2 regions of the Caldicellulosiruptor hydrothermalis 108 genome follow, and region 2 is predicted to be linked to the other one. Evidence: riboswitches for the same ligand, from Rfam matches in the RefSeq annotation. Region 2 holds a riboswitch; the other holds the start of a gene.
The links. Region 2 has a riboswitch for fluoride ahead of crcB (fluoride efflux transporter CrcB). Riboswitches for the same ligand answer to the same signal wherever they lie in the genome.
Positions count from the first base shown of each region.

Region 1: linked by a shared signal. The riboswitch ahead of CALHY_RS02595 (DUF6062 family protein) and the one ahead of crcB (fluoride efflux transporter CrcB) in region 2 are both predicted to bind fluoride.

Region 1 covers NC_014652.1:556,868-564,628, forward strand. Annotated here, with positions in the region: gene CALHY_RS02585 (HD domain-containing protein) at 1-354, shown strand, start outside; gene CALHY_RS02590 (hypothetical protein) at 378-926, shown strand; fluoride riboswitch at 1,025-1,099, shown strand; gene CALHY_RS02595 (DUF6062 family protein) at 1,181-1,729, shown strand; gene CALHY_RS02600 (hypothetical protein) at 1,822-4,236, shown strand; gene CALHY_RS02605 (ABC transporter ATP-binding protein) at 4,239-5,171, shown strand; gene CALHY_RS02610 (ABC transporter permease) at 5,203-6,102, shown strand; gene CALHY_RS02615 (hypothetical protein) at 6,105-7,592, shown strand; gene CALHY_RS02620 (AAA family ATPase) at 7,594-7,761, shown strand, end outside.
Region 2 covers NC_014652.1:2,124,888-2,132,648, forward strand. Annotated here, with positions in the region: gene aspS (aspartate--tRNA ligase) at 1-1,539, opposite strand, end outside; gene hisS (histidine--tRNA ligase) at 1,587-2,852, opposite strand; gene crcB (fluoride efflux transporter CrcB) at 2,973-3,329, opposite strand; gene crcB (fluoride efflux transporter CrcB) at 3,326-3,724, opposite strand; fluoride riboswitch at 3,816-3,879, opposite strand; gene CALHY_RS10475 (cation diffusion facilitator family transporter) at 3,931-4,788, opposite strand; gene CALHY_RS10485 (hypothetical protein) at 4,995-5,864, opposite strand; gene CALHY_RS10490 (hypothetical protein) at 5,884-6,795, opposite strand; gene CALHY_RS10495 (hypothetical protein) at 6,823-7,347, opposite strand; gene CALHY_RS10500 (phosphoribosyltransferase) at 7,444-7,761, opposite strand, start outside.

The DNA of each region.
Region 1 (7,761 bases), 1.2 Mb from region 2:
AGAAAAATCATGAGTAAAGTTTATGAGACTCCAGAACATGCTGAGAAAAGAGAGCAAGATATTTTTAATTTTATTAAGAATGAATTATCAGAGAGGATTGGCAAAGAAAATCTTCTATTGGATTCAGCAGATAAACTTATACATCAGATGCCAATAAGATATGAGGTTGATAGTGAAAAAGCAATTCCATTAATTGATGATATAGAAGAAAAGCCTATACCAGTTAGTATAGCTTCTGAAGTAATAAGGAAGATGACAGAGCCTATTAATATAAAAAGAATTTATGTTACTGAAGATAAAAAAGATGAGGCCATAAATATTGTTTCTGGAATACTAAGGAAGATGAGTAGATAAGTTTATTTGAAAAAGGAGGGATAATGGTGGATAGTCAAAAATTATTAAAGCTTTTTGATTTAATAAATGAAGTTTCAGATTTTTGTACACAGTCAGGGAATAAAGTAGGCAAAAAACTAATTCAAAAAATAGTATACTTACTTCAAAGAAAAGGTATAGATTTTGGTTATACTTTCTCTATTCATTATTATGGGCCATATAGCAGCCAATTGGAATTTGACATTCATAGAATGGAACTAAATGGGTTGATAAATATTGAATCAGACGGATATACGCATAAAATAATTCCTGTTGAAAATAGAAAAGATGTTTTAAATTCTAAGGAGACTTTAAACAACAAAGAATTAATAAAAAGCTTATGTAATTTCACTGCAAGAGAACTGGAACTTATTGCTACTGTTGACTATGTTATTAGTCAGATGAAATTAGATAAGCTTGATAATAAAACCGAAAAAATATTAATAGAAAGGATATTCAAATTAAAAGGGAATAAATATTCAGAAGAAGAAATAAAAAATGCAATTGAGTTTTTGATAAAATATAATTTTCTAAAACCTGATAAAATTCAGTAAAGAAAATTATCAGCGGATATAATTCCAAAAAAATGAAATAGATTTGATATTGATTTTTTTTCAAAAAACCATATAATAGAAATTGAGAATAAAAAGTTAAATATCAAGGCGATGGAGTTCGCCTTAAAATGCCACAGGGACTGCCCTGGTTGGCTGATAACTCCTGTCCGTACAAGATGCGGGCAGGAGTTTTTTGCTTTATTAAAGAGTTTAAAGCCTTTTTGAAGGCTTTGGGGGGATGGACCTTGGATATTGTGTATTTTGAAATGATAGAAAACTTCAAAGAAGATAAGTGTATTGTATGCCATCTTAAAAACAAGGCAATGGATAAGTTTTTTGATGACTTTCTGTATGAATCAGTAAACGATTACAACTTACGTGACAAAATAAGAAAAGGGGGAATCTGTCCAAAGCATGCAAGAAAGTTAGAGTCGTTAGGTGATGTGCTTGCCCATGCCATTATATATTCAGACTTGCTAAGTAATTCCAGAAATAGAGACTCTACTGAAATATTGCCATGTAAAAGGAAAACTCAAAGGCAGCAAAATATGTGCATCTTTTGTGAAAAAGAACAAGGCTTTGAAGATACCTACACAAGAGCATTTTCCCACTTTTTTGCTACCCAGCCTCAATTTAAATCTGCATTTGCTGAAAGAGGCTTTATGTGTCAAAGGCACCTAAATCAAGTTTTGGAGAAGACAGCTTCTGTATCTGTGCAAAAGGAGCTTTTGTCAGTTATGGGGGCTAAGATAGTTTACTTAATAGCCCCAGCACATAACATTTTTGATTTTATGTACGTTTAAATTGACAAAAAGGCAAAATTTGATACAATATATGAAGTAGTAATTTTTGAAAGGGCTATAAAAATAAACCTGTGTGAAAGGAGATTAAACAGATGAGAAAAAGGCTGGTTGTTGTCTTATTTATTTTTTTATTTTTACTGATAGGAAAGAGTATTACATATGCTAATAATAGCATAGAAATTACCAATATTGAGTATGGAATTGATAACAAAGTAAATTTGTACAATTTAATTGAGCTTAAGATAACTTTACAAAACAAAAGTCAAGACTACTTCAAGGGCAAAATTTCTGTTGAATGGTGGGAGCCCAAAAATGACGCATTTGCCACTCCGGTAGCTTCAAGACCAAAGGAAAAAAAGTTCAGTTTTTCAAAGGAATTTGAGCTTGCAGCAAATTCAAAAAAGTCTATTATTCTTCCCATGTGTTTTGGCGACATGATATATTCTGCAACATATGTTAAAATTTACAATTCAAAAGGAGATGTGATTTTAAACAAGCAGATAGTCCCGCCTAAGAAAGGATATAATTTGAGCATTGGTCTTCTTTCAGACCAAAAGGATAAAGTAAAATATTTGATAAAGCCATCTCAACAAGCAACAAGCAGTATCACTGTGGTTTTATTGGATAGTTCAAATTTTCCTATAACCTCATCGTTATTAGAGAGATTTGATACCATAATAATTCATAATTATAAAACTTCAAATCTTTCTGCTGATCAATACAGAGCGTTAAAAAATTATATTATTAGAGGTGGCAAGTTAATTATATTCTTGGGAGAAAATTATCAAAAGAATTTGTCAATTTTTAAAGATAACTTTTTAGAAGGGAAAATTATGGGTATTAAAAAGGGAGATATCAGTCTTAATATAGATGAACAACAACTCAATTATACCTCTGTCGTGGTGGATAAAGAAAATTCAGAAGATATTGTCCTGAATGATACAAGATTTGTGGATTTTGTTTTAAAAGATGGAGAAAAGATAAGTCAGTTGCATATTCAGCGAAAGATAATTGGCAATGGTGTTGTGCTGGTAACCTCATTTGACCCATTTGAATTGGACATACCGGCAGAAAAGAGAGATAAATTATTAGGGTTTCTACTACAAAGTTGTTATTCTGAATATTCAAAGCTTTTTCAAGGGATTATTACAAATTCTACCTCTTACTCTTACTCCTTGGGTGTAAGTAACTCAATTTACAATTTAGCAGTAAACGTAAAATGGCCTCAGAATGGTTTGATAATTATTTTGATAGTTATATACATTTTTATAATTAGCTTCGGGAACTATTTGATACTAAAAAAGTTTAATAGACGTCACCTTACATGGCAATTTATATTGTTTGGAAGTATAGTTTGGACAGGAGTTATATTTGGTGTTGCTAATGTGTATAAAATTAAACAGCCAAGCATTACAGAAACAAATTTTATTGTTTACAACACCGACAGGAAAGGATATATAGTGAACAAGTATTACCAGATTTTTACTCCACTTAAGAGTAGCTTTGAAGTTGAAGCTACTGACAGTCAAAAGATAGAGCCATTGGTCAAATCTTTCAAAGCATTTGTTGTGAACTTGGATTATGCAAATGATTTTGAGTATTATCCATGGGAAAAGATTATCTTTAAAAATGTTCCGGCATTTTCTGTAAAGTTTGTAAGGGACTTAGAAACTTATGAACTTCCCAGTCCTTTAGTTGAGATGAAATTAAATTTAAAGGATATTTTAAAACCATCTGTAGAGATAGAAAATAAATCAAACTATGAAATTAACCATTTGTTTGTATTTTTGTCTAACAACATGGCTTATGTAGAGAATCTAAAACCCTATGCTAAGGTTGTAAAGTCCTTTTCAAATATAGGCACTGATATTGCAAATGGAATTAGAAACCAGCTTTATAATTTTAACAAGAACAGACAATTAAACTATATGTACATTAATAGGTTAGTAGACCTTTGTATAACATCAATACCAGAAAATAATTATTCAACTTTTTATGCAATAGGTTATATCAAAAATTTCAATGATTTGCAGTTAAAAGTAAATTCTAAATTGGTGAAAACCAGAGGTGAAGCAATTTTCAGAGTTGACATAAAACCAACGTGGCTTGTTGATGGAAAAATGGTTATTCCTTATGGCATTATAGTTCCGGTAATTATTAAAAATACATTCCAAAATTCAACTTCCTATGGACCGGGTGTTCAAGTATCTTATTATGGAAAAGGAGAGATAGAGATAGAGTACAACGTTGCAAGTGTTTTAGAAGATGTTAAAAAGGTCTCGGTCAGAAATGATTCATTGTATGGGAGAAATAATGTAAATGAATTTATTTACAACTTCAAAAGCAAGAAATGGGATAGAGTTGATTTGAGCAAGGCTATCTTAATTTCAGAAAGTGATTTTGGCAAATATCTTTATAGAGGAAAATTACGCATTAAGGTAGTTGGATTTGATAATTCTTCAGTTGCTACCATTCCTCTTATTTCTGTAGAAGGTGGTGGAAAGTAAAAATGCCGCTTTTGGAGATAGAAGGTTTGACAAAGTTTTATGGGAAGAAAAAGGCTGTTGACAATCTTTCTTTTTCGGTTGAAGAAGGTCAAATATTTGGATTTGTTGGTCCAAATGGTGCTGGAAAAACAACAACAATGAAGATTATGTGCGGGCTTTTAAGAGCAGACGGTGGATGTGTTAAAATTAATGGTATGGACATCTCCAAAAACTTAAGCAAAGTAAAGTCGCTAATTGGTTATATGCCTGACTTTTTTGGTGTGTATGACAATCTTAAAGTGAATGAATATTTAGAATTTTTTGCCCACGCATACCGAATAAAAGGTACAAAAGCTCAAAAGATGATAGATGACCTTCTTGAACTTGTCCGCTTGACAGATAAAAAATATGACTTTGTTGACTCCCTTTCGCGTGGTATGAAACAGAGACTGTGCTTAGCACGATGTCTTATTCACAATCCTTTGCTTCTTGTGCTTGATGAACCGGCTTCTGGAATGGACCCACAGTCAAGAATTGAGATGAAAGAGATATTAAAAAACCTAAAAGATATGGGAAAGACGATTATAATAAGTTCACATATCTTACCAGAGCTTTCTGAACTTTGTACACATGTGGGGATAATAAATCAAGGCAGAATGGTTGCTCAGGGGGATATTGCACAAATTACAATGTTAGCTCATGGTACAAAGAGGATAAAGGTAAGGTTTGTAGAAGACTTTAAAGAGGCGCTTACAGTGTTTAAGGAATTTCCTGCTGTATCAAATGTTCAGGTTATAGAAAATGGGTACATTTTGAGTTTTGACGGTGATGATAATGATATGTTCTTGCTTATAAAAGGCTTGATTGACAGGGGAGCAAGAGTATGTGAAGTAGGACTTGTTGAAGGCAGTTTGGAAGAGGCGTTTATGAAAGCAATTCAAGCAGTTGAAAACTGAGGATTTTATTAGGCAAAGGAGTGGTGAGGCTTTGCAAAGAGTAAATAAATTTTTAAACTCAATATTTGCAAATCCGATTGTTACAAAGGAGATAAAACAAAGAACAAGAAGCATGAAATTTGCTTTGACGCTGGCAGGATGGCTTTTATTGATAACAGTTTTCAGTTTTATTTTTTTGAAAAACTTTGCCAAGGAGTTCGTTGAGGTTGAAATTTATAAAACTAATGCAATAGGCTTTCAGACATTTTTAATTATCCTTTTAACAGCTTTTTTTGGTATGTTAATGGTTATTTTAACCTCACAGGCGATAGCTAAGGAAAGAGAAAATCAGACTCTTGACATTCTTCTTTCAACTACCATGAGCAACTTTGAAATAGTAATAGGTAAGATGATTGCAGCGGCAGGTGAGGTTATAATTCTATTTTTTGCTACCTTTCCGGTATATGCTTTACTTTATCTTTATGGGCTTATGAAATTTCAAGATATATTGGGCATGTTTGTATATATTTTTGTGTTGATTTTATTTTATGGGTCCTTAGGGCTTTTAATGTCCACAGTACTCAAAAAAAGTATTGGTGCAACAGTAGTGGTAATTGTCGTTGTAGTTGTTATAGTATTAATAAGTTACATTTCAGTAGTAGCTTTGTCAGATGTAATAAGTACTTTACCATCTCAGCCGCCAAGGAAGGCTGATTTGATAAAACTTTTGCTTACCTCTTTGAGCCCTCTTTTTGCGTTGGTAGAATATATATTTACCCAAATTGGAAGAAGCGACTTGTTTTTTACGTATAGTTATAAAGTAAAAGGTTACCAAGTTCACTTTTTGCTTTGTTTGATAGGAACATTTATTAACATAGCTCTAAGTAGTTACTTTTTAAATCCTCTAAGAAGAGGGTTTTTCAGAAAAGATACAAGGGCTAAAGGTGTCTGAAAATGAAAGATGGCGGAGATTTGATTTTGGAATTTTTAAAAAGAGTGCAAAAAAGGCAAATGTTTTGCATATTTTTATCTAAGCTCTGGATATTTGTTGTAATTTGTTCTGTGCAGAACTTAATAATAGAGTTTTTGTCAAGAAAAGTGCCAGTGTATTTTAAATGGCATTTTCAAATAGGAATTAGTATATTTCTTTTTCTTGGTTATTTAATTTACATTATTAAAAGCAAACCCTCGCTTGAAAAAACAGCACTCTTGATTGACAGCTTTGGATTTAAAGAGATAATTACAACTTCCTTAGAATTAATTGACAGCTGTGATGAGATTTCTAAGTATGTCAAAAGCTCAGCTGCCCATATAATTAGAAACATAGATTTGAGAAAGGTTATAAAACCACAGCTTGATGTAAGAAAATGGACAGCTGCTCTATTTGTAGTTTTGTCATTTACAGTAATTCTTAGCATTCCCAATCCGAAGATGAAAGAGGCAGAAAGGCTGCACGTTTTTAATGTTGAGAAGAAAAATGAAATAAATAAAATTGAAGGTGTCAAAAAAGAGGTTTTCAAAAATCTAAAACTAAATGGGTTAGAAAAAAGAAAAATAGATGAAATTATCATGAAGATGAAAAAAGAGATAAAAATTGCAAAGTCCAAAGGTGAAATGAACCTTGCAAAGCAGAAGGCGTGGTTTTTGCTTGAAAATTTGAAAAAGGAAAATTTAAAAGCTTCTGTGCTTGTTTCTGCTGCAACCAGGCTTCAAGACTATATTACTAAAGGCAAAGATGCTGGTAAAAAGAGAAATGAATACGTTGCTTTGCAAAATTCTTCAGCTAAAAACAATAGCAAAGATTCAAATTCATCTTTATTAAATGGACAAGATACTACTTGGAAGGATAGTTCCAATAAAAAAGATTCTACTGGGAATTCTAAGACAAAAGCAAGGTCAACAGAAGAAACTGCTGAGAGCTCGGCAAGCAGTTCAAGCTTTTCACAAAATCAAGACAGCTCAACCAGCAGTGAACAGTCAAGTTTCAAAGGGCAACAAGATAGCAATAAAAGTGGGGCAAACACCGAAGGTCAAGGCAGTAAAGAAAGCAGTTCAGAAAATAGCACAAGTAATGGACAAAGCAACAACAATCTACCAGAAGGCAGTGGTAGCCAGATACAGACCAATAACACAGTAAATATGGGCAGTGGACTTGGTGCAGCAATCCCACCGACATCTTCTTTGGTATCACCACCGCAAATTTTTACAAAAAATCTACATGATATAGAGGCTTCAAACCAAGCTGTACTTAATACTGGCAAGGAAAGTGGAAAGCTGGTCCAGAAAGAGGGAGTTGGTGAAAGAGGCCAAAAGCTTAACTTTAACAGTGTTTTTTCAGAGTACAAAAAAGAGGCAAACGAGTATCTTGAAACTGATGAAGTTCCAGCATGGGCAAAAGAGATAACAAAGAGGTATTTTGAAAGCTTAGAAAATTCGAGGTGAGATGGATTTGATTTTACAGAATATTGAATATACAATGGAAGTTTTAAACAAAATAGAAGGTGAAATTACCAAAGTCATAATTGGGCAAAAAGATATTATCAGGAAGGTCTTAATTGCTATCTTCTGCGGTGGAAATGTTCTTTTAGAGGGTCTGCCAGGCGTGGGAAAG
Region 2 (7,761 bases):
TGTAAATCCAAGGGCTTTGAACATTCTCTTTTGAATCTCAGGTGAGTGAATTCTGATAGAACCACCGCCAATTTCTGTACCGTTTAACACAATATCGTATGCTTTTGATCTTACTTTTGCTGGATCAGTTTCTAAATATTCTAAATCTTCATCCATTGGCGAAGTAAATGGATGGTGTTTTGCAACAAACCTGCCCTCTTCCTCTGAATATTCAAAAAGTGGAAACTCTACTACCCACAAAAGATTAAACTTTGACTTGTCAAGAAGGTTTAACTTTCTTGCTATCTCAAGTCTCAAGTTTCCAAGAACATCAAAGACAATTTCATCCTTATCAGCAGAAAATAGCAGCAAATCTCCAACCTCTGCACCAAGTCTCTTTAGAATTTCATTTATCTCCTCTTCTTTTAAAAACTTAACAATAGGAGATTTCAGACCATCACTTTCAACTGCAATCCATGCAAGACCTTTTGCTTTAAAGTTTTTTGCAAACTCAACAAGTGCATCAATCTCACGCCTTGAAAATGTAGCCGCACAGCCCTTTGCATTGATAGCTCTTACTGACCCACCTTTGTTTGCTGCATCAGAAAATACTTTAAATTCGCAGTTTTTTACAATGTCAGTAATATCAACAAGTTCCATTCCAAAACGAGTATCTGGTTTGTCTGAGCCAAACCTTTCCATTGCTTCCTTGTAGGTAAGTCTTGGAAGAGGAAGTTTTAAGTCTATCCCCAGCATCTCTCCAAAAATGGTCTTGAGAAGTTTTTCATTTATCTCAATAACATCGTCAACATCAACAAACGACATCTCAATGTCTATCTGGGTAAACTCAGGTTGTCTGTCTGCTCGCAGGTCTTCATCTCTAAAACATTTTACAATCTGAAAATATCTGTCAAACCCTGCAACCATCAAAAGCTGTTTAAAAAGCTGCGGTGACTGTGGCAGCGCAAAAAATTTTCCCGGAAATATTCTGCTTGGAACTAAGTAGTCTCTTGCACCTTCTGGAGTGGATTTTGTGAGCATGGGTGTTTCTATCTCTATAAACCCATTTTGAGAAAGAAAATTTCGCACAACCTGATAGAGCTTGTGTCTGAACATCAAATTTCTCTGCATATCAGGTCTTCTTAAGTCCAAATACCTGTATTTTAATCTTACTGCTTCATTTACATTTATCCCCTCTTCAATCGGAAAAGGAGGCGTCTCAGACTTGTTAAATATCCTCAGTTCTGTTGCTCTTACTTCTACCTCGCCTGTTTTTATCTTTGGATTTACTGTCTCAGGTGGTCTTTTCTCCACAATACCTCTAACACCGATACAGTATTCGGACCTTAATGAGTCAGCCTTGTCTAAAAGTTCTTCTCCCATCTTCTCATCAAACACAACCTGTACAATACCTGTTCTGTCCCTCAAATCAACAAAGATTATCCCGCCAAGGTCACGTCTTGTATCAACCCAACCTGTTAGCACAACTTCTTTTCCAACATCCTCAAGCGATACTTCTGCACAGTATTTTGTTCTTTTAAACCCCTTAATACCTTCCACACCTATCACCTTCTTTTAAATTTTTTAAAGTTATAAAAACATCCTTGTTATTTTTGAAGTTTTTCTTTTAAATACTGACAAACATTTTCTATTTCTACTATTTCCTCTGAAGATGTCTTCATATTTCTAATCTTACAAACACCTTTTGTAATCTCGTCATCTCCGATGATTATAGAAAACTGACAGCCAATCTTGTCAGCATATTTCATCTGGGATTTTAAGCTTCTTCCCATCTCTTCAATTATAGTGGAAATTCCTTCAAATCTGAGTCTACTTGCAATCTCAAAAGCTTTTTTGAGGCTATTTTCTCCTACTGTTGCCACAAACACTTCTGGGACCCGCGGTTTTGCAGGAAGAAGACCATTTTGCTCAAGCAGCATCAAGAGTCTCTCAACACCAATTGCAAAACCAATTCCTGGAATAGAATTCCCACCTATCTGTTCTATTAAATTGTCGTACCTTCCACCGCCACAGATTGCAAGCTCTTTATCAGAGACAGTAGCCACAATCTCAAAAACTGTCTTTGTGTAGTAGTCCAAGCCGCGAACAATAAATGGGTCAACCTTGTATAAAACCTTTGCCGAATCTAAATAAGTTTTCACACTTTCGAAATGGCTTTTACAATCATCACAAAGATAATCAATTGGTTTTGGTGCATCTTTTGCAACCAGCTTGCAACCCTCTTCTTTGCAGTCCAAAATTCTCATTGGATTTTTGTCAAGCCTCTGGTGGCATGTGGTGCAGAGCTTTTGAGAATTTGCCGAAAAATACTCCTTTAAATTTTTCACATACTCCTTCCTGCACACAGGACACCCGATGCTGTTGATATTCACAGTAATATTGTCAAGCCCAATGCTTGTAAAAAAATTGTAAGCAAGTGAAATTACTTCAGCATCTGTCACAGGCGAAGAAGAACCAAAATTCTCAATTCCAAACTGGTGAAACTCTCTAAACCTTCCGCCTTGCGTATTCTCATACCTGAAAGCTGAAATAATGTAGTAAAACCTTTGGGGCATCGGACGTGACGCAAAACCATGCTCGATAAATAGTCTTGCTGTGGATGCTGTCCCTTCTGGCCTTAAAGTGATGCTCCTTCCACCCTTGTCCAAAAAGGTATACATCTCTTTTTGGACAATATCAGTGGTCTCGCCTACACCTCTTTGGAAAAGCTCTGTGTACTCAAATGTGGGAAATCTAACTTCCTGATATCCATAAAGCTTGCAAACCTCTCTGAATTTATTCTCAACATATTGCCACATATAACTTTCTTCCGGAAGCACATCCTTTGTTCCTTTTGGTGCTTGGATTTTCATTTCCTACTCTCTCCTCAAAATAATTAAAAAGATTAGAATTTGCAATATTTAAATTATATATTAATTCAATTTGGGGTTTCAAGTGATGAGACCTAAAAAATAATCAAAATATAGTAATACTTAGACAAAGCTTGCTAACCAAATTCCCACACCAGCTGCAACTATTCCAAAAATGATAGAGACAAGTACATAAATAAAGGCTTTCATGTGTTTTTCTCTCTTTATATACCTTGATGTTTCAAGCATAAACGTAGAGTATGTGGTGAACCCGCCAAGAAGACCAGTCATCAGAAAAAGTTTGTATTCACTCGAAAGATGCTTTGTTGACAAATATCCTATTAAAAAACTCCCTATCACGTTTATAAACAATGTAGCAACAGGATGGTCTTTGTCCATTACCTCTCTAAATATTTTCCCAACTATATATCTCAAGATTGCTCCAATGATACCACCTGCTCCAACAATCAGATAGTTCATGCTGCCTCGTACTCCTCTTTTTGCTGTCTTTCTGAAATAACCCTTGCAAGTTCAAAGCCAAAAATTGAAGCTAAAAGCCCAAGTACAATGGATAAAAGAGGATAGACAATCGCAACAGTAAATTCTCCTTTCATTAAAAACCTCACAATTTCAAGTACAAATGTAGAAAAGGTTGTAAAGCTGCTTATAAAACCTGTTGTTATCAAGTGTCTTAAGGCGGTTGAAATCTTTATGTGTTCTACCGTTATCTCTGCAACAAAGCACAAAACAAAACTGCCAATAACGTTTATAAAAAGTGTTGCAAATGGAAAGCTGCCAAGGCTCAGCTGAGATATAAAAAATCTACAAATAGCACCAAAAAAAGCTCCAATAGCAATTGCAACAATGTTTTTCATATACCTTTGCCTCCTTCAGTAAAATCAAAGTAATCAGCAGGAAATTAGGCCTATAAAATACAAAAACTCCTACAGATGTTGCTCTTTTGCAGCATCTGTAGGAGTCATCAGCCCTCATTGGCATTTGTACGGCGGACTCCATCGCCGTTAGCAATATTATATCATCGAACACAGTGGATTTCAATATAGACTTTTTGTGACTCTTCCTACTTCTCATCCTCAGGTTCAATGTGGATTGTAATATACGAATTTGGCAGAACTGATTTTATATCCTTTTCTATCTGGTTACAAAGGTTGTGAGCGTCGATTAAAGTAGTTGAATTTTCCATTCTAATGTGAACATCAATCTCGCGCCTGTCTCCACTTTTCCTGGTTCTGAGCTTGTGAAAGCTTGTAACCTGAGAGTATCTTCTTATTATATTCTCAATTATCTCAATCTCGTTTTGAGGAAGACTCTTGTCAACAAGATCACATAGAGCTTTTTTAGTCAAATCAACAGAAGCTTTTATTATCATCAGGGCAACAATGATAGCAATTATCGGGTCTATAATGTACATATGTGTAAGTTTTATTGCAACAAGCCCTAAGAATACTCCAAATGAGGTAAACACATCTGTGAAAAGATGCATTGCATCTGCTTCCAAAGCCACAGAATCTGTTTTTTTAGCCACTTTAAAAAGTTTTGTGGATATAAAAAGGTTTATAACGGCCGAGATTAGCATAACCAAAAGCCCTGTTTCTATTTTCTCAATTTCTCCCCTATTTATAATCTTTTTTATCGCTTCATAAATAATCATAGCTGCTGCTAAAAATATTAATATTGCCTCAAATGCACCAGAAACATTTTCAAACTTGCCATGACCAAAAGGATGGTCACTATCTGCTGGTTTTCTTGCCTGTTTGATGGAAAAATATGCAACCAAGCTTGCTAAAAGGTCAATGCCAGAGTGAATTGCCTCTGATATAACAGACACAGAACCCATAATGCTACCTGCAATAAGTTTGAATAAAACCAAGGCTGTATTAGAAAAAACTGATAAAAGTGCCGCACCCTGCTTTTCCATATACCTTCACTAAAACCCCTTTCATCATAAGCTTCTTCGCCAACACTATTAAAACAATAAAAAAATCCTGCCAAGACTCATGTTTTGTGTAAAAACATGGGTCCCGCAGGATTTTTTCATCCCTGCTGCCTGGTAAAATTCCCAGGCCCGAAAAGAGCTTTTGAGCGCTCTTTTCTGACCACTTCGAAAATATTAAATTTTTCATATTACTTGAGCTTTATTTTAACATCAAAGAGGTCTTTTGTAAAGACATTTTTGGCATCTGAAAAACTATTTATGGTTGTAAAAAGAAGCTTTTCACAAATGATTTCAACCATGTTAATAGGCAAATTGATAAAGGGTGTCACGTTATATATACATATATCTTTCAGAGGAAGAAAATCAACACAAATCTCAGAAAGAAAAAAGAACTTCTTCAAAAATTCAAAATCTTCTACCACACCCTTTTCAGGATAGCACACTATCCCTCTTTTTAACGCATAAGCTGTCTTGTCTAACTCTCTGAACACAAACACTATATCCGCATTTTCAAACAATTTCTCTTCTTCCCAGCAGTTTATTATAACTGTTCCGAACTCTCCCAAAAGTTCATCAGCTATTTTTGTCTCTTGAAATGAAGCAAATGAAGTATAAAGAATATCTGTATTTTCCGCAAGCTCATATAAAAGTCCATTTTTTTTAGCTTTTTCAAGTCCAATTATTCCTATTTTTCTATTTTTTAAACGTTGACCGTATTTTTTTAATATTTCTCTTACAATATAATATGCAATAAAACAATTAATGTTAATATTTTGTTCATATGTCCAATCAAAGTGTATTACTCTTCCTCTTCTTTGCTGGTCAATAAAATGTTTTATTTTTTTATGTTTCTTTGAAACCTTTTCCATTTTCGGAAATATGAAAAATTCTAATCTCATCTCTATTCCACTAATTAGCCTTATATACTCTTCGAACTTAGGCTGGGAATTTGCAACTAAAATTTTTCTTAAAAATAGAGGAAAAAACCTTGCATATTCTGGAAGAAAAATTCTACGTTCACCTTCTAACACAAAAGTAATAGTATAAATTTTTATCAACCCAAGAAAATATCTTCTACTAATAGAATATTTCTACCCTGGGTTTAAAATCAATCTCTTTTATGAGCTTTTCTATCTCTTCTTGACTCATATTTTCCAACTTTTTACCTGTTAGAGCAACTAAAATTGCCTCAACAACATTTGTCCCAAAAGATCTTCCGTCAAACTCAGGCGTTGTAGTAACAAGCATCTTTAGCTTTCTTCTTTTAAGCTCTTCAACATCCTCTTTTGTAATGGTATTTGTGATAATTATCTTTCCTTCCAAACTATCTGGCATGTACTTTTGAATGTATTTATAATCTCCCGCAATGATGTCTGCTATTTCAAAATATTTCCAATACTTTCTAAGCTTTTTAGGGTTTTCTTCTTTTTTGTCATCATTGGGATACAACATCCTAAATGGTAATTTTATTATCAATGGGACAAGCAAAGCTGCAAGATAGTAAAATACCTTGAGACTCTTTATCATAAGTGGAATTCCTAAGGCAAACAGGGCATCACCAAGCAAAAGCTTACATCCAGCTTCATATAGTCCCTCTGCAAGCTTGTATCTATCAAGCGCGCATACAACAAGTGCAGTTTTTCCTTTGAAATCTATTATGCTGTTGTCTTGAAGATATTTTATAACCCATTTTTCAAAGGTATTTTTAACACCTGTGCCATCAACAAGAGGCGTCTTTTTAGCAGCATTTTTTATAGGAATAGCCTCTCTTATGACATAATTTTTACCTCCACCGTAAAGTACAATGTCAATTCCTCCCATACCAAAGGCATCTACCTTGCCATCTAAGGACTTTATAATCTCTATTGCCTTTTTTATATCTCCATCTGTCCCTATTCTTTCAATCTCAAAGTCAATACCCATTATTTTGGCTTGGGTTTTGTGATCTCTCTTGCTCGAACCAATGCTGACACTCACTACCCTTTTCATGCAAAAAACATCTCCTTTTCCTTCTTGCTACTTCACAATAGAATCTAAGATTTTTTTCAGCTCTTCAACATCAACTTCAACATCATATTTGAGCGGAGATTTTCCCAGAGGTATTGTAATGACCTCACAATCAAGAAAAGCTTTGAACCAGTTTAGTCTAAAGTCCGAACCCATGGCAATTACAATGTCAAACATTTTAAAATTATTTATATATTCACCCATGATATTCAAAAGTTGAGCAGCAGAAAGGGAGTTTATAAAACTATTTCTTTCTTCTTCTGTCATTAAAAGATAGTAGTTTATTCCGTAGCTCTTCAATACCTGTTCTACTTCATCTTTGTTTTTTACAGGAAATCCGATTGCAGCAATATTTTTGCCCTTGCGTACTTCTCCAAGCCCTTCAAGCTTTGAGATAAAAGACCTATCTATTTTCAGCTTTTCGGAAACCTCAATCTGCGAAAATCCTTTTTGACGAAGGTCCAATATCTTCTTGACTTCATCCACTATTTTTTGAAGACTTAAGACCTTATCACCAATCCTGTAAAAGTCCATTTCTTCATCACACTCAACCGCCATTTGTTTTATTCTATATTATCACAAAAGCCTTTTTATGTTAACATTTTTGTGCACACAGTTTTTAAAAAAATTTTAGCTTAGCAGTTTTTTAATATCCTCTTCAGAGACCTGTGAAAAGTCGAGGTAAAACTGTCCAACTGCCCAAAATGGCTCGCTACTTACAATATAAAAAATGCCATCACATTCTTTTTCCAGCTCTTTTAACGTCGAAGGTGCAATTACCGGTGTTGCAACGTATATTTTTTTAGGATTTAGTTTTGAAAGAAACCTTATGCATGCTTTTGTTGTTGCACCTGTTGCAATTCCATCATCCACTATTATTGCCACCTTGTTTTCCAAGCTTTTATACTCAACAGATCCCCTGTACCTAATTATTTGGTCTTTTAAGCT